DNA from 2 places in the Enterococcus sp. AAFC-DPL-5182 genome. Region 2 is predicted to be linked to the other one. Evidence: a T-box and tRNA genes for the amino acid it is inferred to sense, from the RefSeq annotation. Region 2 holds a T-box; the other holds one or more tRNA genes.

Region 1 (3,430 bases), 900 kb from region 2:
AAAGCTTCGTAAATAAACTCTTCCGTCCCAAGTTCTTCATTCCGGTGTTCCTATCAAAGCAATATAGCTATCTATGTTAACGATGCGCATATGTTTTACATCAAATTGCCCTCTACTATTATAGTTTCCTTTTACCTCAATTTTGTATTGGTGCATCGGTAACGACAGTACATACGTGGCAAACGGTCTGTTTTTGATAACACAATTAATACAGACATCATTTTCCCAAATTAACATCCCTGTTATAGCGTATGGCTTTTCTTTAAACACCTTGATATGGGTTAATAATCCTGTGTGGGTTTCCATAGTTTTATAATACACGAAATAACTCTAATGTCCACTCTCACGTTTGTATTTTCTCGAGTATCACGCTAAAATACCGCCGTCTGCGATAAATTCACTACCTGTTGAATAAGAAGAATCATCTGATGCTAAAAACAAGACTAATTTTGAGATTTCTTGTGGATTAGCCATCCTTTTCATCGGAATTGTTTGCTGGAATTGTTCAATTGCAGCTTTTTGTTCTCCCGTTGCTTGGGTGACCATTGGCGTAATAACGCCGCCAGGATGCACAGAATTGACACGGATATTCCTATCTGCAAATTCTAAAGCGGCACATTTAGTTAAGCCTCTAACCGCAAATTTTGAACTGACATAGCCATAACCACCGATACTTCCTTCAAAACCTTCGATAGATGAAATATTAATGATTGAAGCTGATTGACTTTTTTTCATTAATCCGATAGATGTTTTCATCCCTAAAAAGACAGATAGTTGATTGATTTCAATCGTCCTCATAAAATCATCCTGGCTGGTATTTTCTAAACTTTTAAAGACACTAATACCCGCATTATTAACAAGGATATCTAATAAACCTTGCTCTTTAGAAATTTGCTCAATAACAGCTTGCCACTGCTCTTCTTTTGTAACGTCCAAATGAACAAAATGAACATTTTCGCCTAAATCGGCAGTTGCTTTTTTTCCTGAACTATCATCGATATCCGCAATATAAACGATCGCACCTTCCTTAATAAATAAAGCAGCATGCTCTTTCCCCATCCCCATCGATGCTCCAGTAACCAACGCAATTTTTCCTTTTAATCTCATTAATGAGTCCCCCATTCTTACTATATGATAAAACCAAAAACCTTGTAAAACGCTTACATTCATTATAACGCTTTATAGGGTTTTGTAAATGGACGTTACAATCATTGAAAGATAAACCTAAAAAAGCACTTCCTTGAAAAGGAAGATGCTTTGCTCACAATTTTTTCATATCTGTTAAAAAAATTATGCGGCCAAGAAGACTCGAACTTCCACGGGGTTGCCCCCATCAGCCCCTCAAGCTGACGCGTCTGCCATTCCGCCATGACCGCTTTTTATAAAATAATCAATCGACTCTTTGTTGAAATTAAAGTAGATGAGTCACTCTTTCTGCGTAAATCTATCATAGAATATACCTTAGTATTTGTCAATATTCCAAAAAGTACTCCCAGGGACAACTTGAGTTACTTTCTTTTTTGACTAAAACAATTACAATGCTTCATATAGAACAAATCAAGAAAAAGTGGTTAGAATATAACGTTACGAGTCACAGCCTAACCACTTAATTTCTCAGAAAGTTGTTTTTTTGCGATCTCAGATTCTCCATTTTCCTGTCACCGTTTCTGCTTGTATTCAAATCGCTGCAGTAACTTGTCATATGCTAGAGACACATCCTGAGGGATCATTACTTCACCTATATAATCACGGCCTTTAGGACCATAACCGTATTCATCATTCCTTAGTCGTGGAATTTCACCTAAAACTAAAGAAAGAAAATATTCTTTGCTCCATAAACCATTTAGCTTCGGATCTTCAAAACTGATCGTTTCATTGATAGCTGTAACGTAAGGTACTATTGGTACATAGTTTGTAAACACTGTGTCGGTTTCTTGCCATTCTTTTTTAAAAGTTGCTTTGATTCTTCTTTGTAAGATGGGATCTTCTAATAACAAGACTTTTTTGGGTGTGATTCCCATTGATTTTACAGTATTTAATGAAAAAAGGGCATTTTCACCAGAATTAGTTGATGTTGTCTCTGTTAAAAATGAGCTTGTATCGAGAGAATATTTTTCTTTAAAGTACTCTAAATACATTTCAGTTTCACTTGTGTCACTCACGTTTATGCCCATAACTTTAAAATTTTTGCGTAAAAAAGGCGTAGCATGACCAATGCCACCCACAAGTAAACACGCGGATACTTTTTTTTGCTTGTATAAATCGATCAACTCATCTGCAAGATAAGGTAAACTATTTCCAGCTAAAATCGCTAAATCATAAGTGCCTGTCGCTTTTTCTTTCTCGGATAAATAGTCGATAACTGTATTCCATTCCTGAATCATCTGCTCACCTACTCTGTGTTTAATTGATAAAACAATAATACCGCCATTTTCTAAAAAAGAAAAGGCGGTATTATGATTTCTCTAGACCTTTATCAACTTTCCATGGCATTTGCCACAGACAAACTTTTGCGTATTGATTCTACGTTTTCTTAAAATCAATGTTTGACACTTCTCACATTGATACTGATGATAGGATTGAGGCTTTTGTTTAACTAACGGGCGCACATAGCGACTGCCGCCCGTTTGCTTTAATAAAGTCTTGAAATCAGAATCTTTATGTTTGTAGCCTTTTCCTTCAATATGAAGATGATAATGACAAAGTTCATGTTTGATTACTTTGATCAATTCATCTTCACCGTATAATTCGACGACTTTTGGGTTGAAGTCAATATCATGAGAATTTAAATGATAACGCCCACCTGTCGTTTTCAACCGTCGATTGAAAAATGCTTTATGTTTAAACTTTTTTTCAAAAAAAGACAACGAAATTTCTTCTACTAATTTTTGTAACTGATCATCGGTAAATACTGGCTTTGCTGGTTTTTCCTCTGTTGAAAAACGACTCAAAATCAATCTTTCCTTTCAGCTTGCGGCAGCATCGTTAAACTGATACGCCCTTTCTTCGTGTCCACATCTTCCACCCAAACGGTCACAACGTCACCTACGGCAACGATGTCAGTTGGATGTTTCACAAATTTTGTGCTTAGTTTTGAAATATGCACTAAACCATCTTGTTTCACACCGATATCAACGAACGCGCCAAAATCAATCACGTTACGAACCGTTCCCTGCAATTCCATTCCTGATTTTAAATCTTCCATTGATAAAACATCTTTTCTTAAAAGAGGTGCTGGCATTTCATCACGCATATCTCTTCCAGGTTGGACTAAAGCCGCAATGATATCTTTTAAGGTCTCACTGCCGACTGCTAATTCTGCTTCCAATTGAGCTAACGATAATCCCTTGATCTGTTGGGCTGACTCTGAGGTACCCAGTTCAGCTAATTTAACATTGGCTTTTTCAAGAATAGCTTTGGCAACATCATA
Region 2 (3,430 bases):
TCTGTTACGATGAAGACGTGGGAAGTTCTTAATGGACAATGGGTTCAAGTAAATGCTGCATTTAGAAAGTATCCGTCTTACTCAGAATCATTTGGTGATAATGCCTACGTTTTGAGAAATACTTCATTTCAAGCAGGGGTATATTATTATTCAGGTGCATGGAAGAGTAACACAAATTCATACAAGGACGCGACAGCTTGGCTAACAGGACGTTATGCAACAGATCCTGGTTATAATTCAAAATTGAATAATATTATTACAACATATAACCTAACCCAATATGACACTCCTTCATCAGGCGGTGGTAACACTGGCGGTAATAACGGTGGCAACACTGGAGGAAACAACAATGGGGGCAATACTGGAGGCGGCACAAGTACCCAAGATGTGACGCATACAGTAAAAGCAGGAGATAGTTTATGGGCATTGTCGGCTAAGTATGGCACATCAATCGCGAATATCAAAAGCTGGAATAAACTTTCTAGTGATGTTATTTATGTTGGGCAAAAACTAATCGTGAAAAAAGCTTCTGGCAATACAGGTGGAGGCAATACAGGCGGTAATAATGGCGGCTCGTCTGGTAATACAGGTGGTTCTGGTAATACTGGAACTTCAAACTCTTATTACACAGTAAAATCAGGAGACTCACTATGGGCGATAGCCAATGCAAATGGTATAAGCATCGCGAACTTACGTCAATGGAATAATTTAAAGGGTGATATCATTTATCCAGGACAAAAATTGATCGTGAAAAAAGGTTCTGGTAACGCTGGTGGAAATACCGGAGGCAATACTGGCTCAGGTGGCAATACAGGTGGCTCAAACAATGCTGGGACAAGTAATGGTTACTATACAGTAAAAGCAGGAGATTCTTTATGGGCGATAGCCAATGCAAATGGTACAAGTATCGCGAACTTACGTCAATGGAATAATTTAAAGGGTGATATCATTTATCCAGGACAAAAATTGATTGTGAAAAAAGGTTCTGGTAACGCTGGTGGAAATACCGGAGGCAACACTGGTTCAGGCGGTAATACAGGTGGTTCAAGCAACGCTGGAACAAGTAACGGTTACTACACAGTAAAAGCAGGAGATTCTTTATGGGCGATAGCCAATGCAAATGGTATAAGTATCACTAATCTAAGACAATGGAATAATTTAAGCGGAGATATTATTTATCCGGGTCAACGTTTGGTCATTAAAAAAGGCCAAGGAGGATCGACGGGTTCAACTAATTCCTCTGGAAATCAAGGCGGTAGTCAAACATCGGGTTCACACACGGTGAAAAGTGGGGATACTTTATGGGGACTTTCTCAAAAATATGGATCAAGTGTTCAAAAAATCAAACAGATGAATGGTTTATCTAGTGATACAATTTATATTGGTCAAAAATTGAAAGTTAAATAAAACAATTGAAATTGATTGAAATATTTGGTAGTATGATAGCACATGATAGATATACAAACAGTGAGAAGGAATAGTAGAAAGAACCATGTTTTAGAGAGCGTATGGTTGGTGAAAATACGTACAGAAGCTTTTGAACTCACCTTTGAGTTATTTTACTGAATGAGTAATAGATGATGATTCGATAATTATCCCTACTTTACTAAGTAAGATCGGTGGTGGCCGTTACAGCACTGAGGCTTGTAATTATACAAGTAAAATTAGGTGGTACCACGTTGTTGATCACACGTCCTATAGGAACTTTTTCCTGTAGGACTTTTTGTTTGTTGTGAATCATTGCGGTCGGCTATGCCAGAGCAGATGATGAACAATACAAGACGTACAAAGAGAGCAACAATCCAATCACTATCAAATATCATAATAAAAAGGTACTTAAACAGGAGGAGAAAAACGTGAGTTACGATCATAAAAAAATCGAGAAAAAATGGCAAAAATATTGGGCTAAACATAACAGCTTTACTACTCATGATGATCCAAGTAAAGAAAAATTTTATGCTTTAGATATGTTTCCATATCCTTCAGGACAAGGACTGCATGTCGGACATCCAGAAGGCTATACAGCAACAGACATTTTGTCTCGTATGAAAAGAAGTCAAGGCTATAGTGTTTTACATCCAATGGGATGGGATGCATTTGGGTTGCCAGCTGAACAATATGCTTTAGATACCGGAAATGACCCCGCAGAGTTTACGAAAAAAAATATTGAAACATTCAAACGTCAAATCAATTCTTTAGGTTTTAGTTATGATTGGAACCGTGAAATCAATACGACAGATCCAGAATATTATAAATGGACACAATGGATTTTCACTAAGCTATATGAACATGGATTAGCTTATGAAGCAGAAGTGGCAGTTAACTGGGTACCAGAACTTGGAACAGTGATTTCAAATGAAGAAGTTATTGATGGAAAAAGTGAACGTGGTGGTTATGATGTTGTCAGAAAACCAATGCGTCAGTGGATGCTAAAAATTACAGCTTATGCCGATCGTTTACTAGATGATTTGGATTTAGTTGATTGGCCAGAAAGCATCAAAGATATGCAGCGTAATTGGATTGGGCGTTCAGAAGGGGCAAATGTTACGTTTAAAGTAGCCGGATCTGAAGAGGAATTTACTGTGTTTACGACTCGTCCAGATACATTATTTGGTGCAACTTATACGGTTTTAGCACCTGAATTAGAATTAGTGAAAAAAATTACGACACCTGAGCAAAAAGAGGCTGTGGAGGCTTATATTGATGCGGCTTCTAAAAAATCTGATTTGAATCGAACTGATTTAGCTAAAGAAAAAACAGGCGTCTTTACAGGAGCATATGCAGTAAACCCAGTGAATGGTGCTGAAATCCCAATCTGGATTGCCGACTATGTCTTAGCTTCTTATGGAACAGGAGCGATAATGGCGGTTCCTGCTCATGATGAGCGTGATTATGAATTTGCGAAAGCATTCAATATTGACATTATTCCAGTATTGGCGGGCGGTAATATTGAAGAAGCACCATTCACAGGTGATGGCGTTCACATCAATTCTGACTTTTTAGATGGTTTGAACAAAGAAGACGCCATCTCTAAAATAAATGTATGGTTAGAAGAAAAACAAGTAGGGAAAAAAGAAGTCAGCTATCGCTTACGTGATTGGCTATTTTCTCGTCAACGCTACTGGGGTGAGCCAATTCCCGTAATCCATTGGGAAGATGGAACAACAACGACAGTTCCTGAATCTGAACTGCCATTGAGATTGCCAAAAACAGATGATATCAAACCGAGTGGAACAGGAGAATCACCACTTGCCAATATTACGGAGTGGATCAATGTTGTTGACCCTGAGACCGGAAAAAAAGGGAAACGTGAAACGAATACAATGCCGCAATGGGCAGGAAGCTCATGGTATCATTTGCGGTATATCGATCCTCATAATAAAAATGAAATTGCAAACTATGAGAAATTAGAAAGATGGCTGCCTGTAGA

Evidence for each region. A T-box is a leader RNA that pairs with one kind of tRNA and senses whether it is charged. The one in region 2 lies ahead of leuS (leucine--tRNA ligase), so its partner is inferred to be a tRNA-Leu.
Region 1: it has a tRNA-Leu gene. The T-box ahead of leuS (leucine--tRNA ligase) is inferred to sense a tRNA for this amino acid. The anticodon was not compared.

Annotation. Positions count from the first base shown of each region.
Region 1 covers NZ_CM177101.1:2,262,792-2,266,221, forward strand. Annotated here, with positions in the region: gene AC4BB7_RS10530 (glucose 1-dehydrogenase) at 367-1,107, opposite strand; tRNA gene AC4BB7_RS10535 (tRNA-Leu) at 1,294-1,376, opposite strand; gene AC4BB7_RS10540 (ElyC/SanA/YdcF family protein) at 1,659-2,384, opposite strand; gene AC4BB7_RS10545 (SprT family protein) at 2,466-2,951, opposite strand; gene AC4BB7_RS10550 (Tex family protein) at 2,954-3,430, opposite strand, start outside.
Region 2 covers NZ_CM177101.1:3,162,567-3,165,996, reverse strand. Annotated here, with positions in the region: gene AC4BB7_RS14825 (muramidase family protein) at 1-1,407, shown strand, start outside; T-box leader at 1,459-1,701, shown strand; gene leuS (leucine--tRNA ligase) at 1,857-3,430, shown strand, end outside.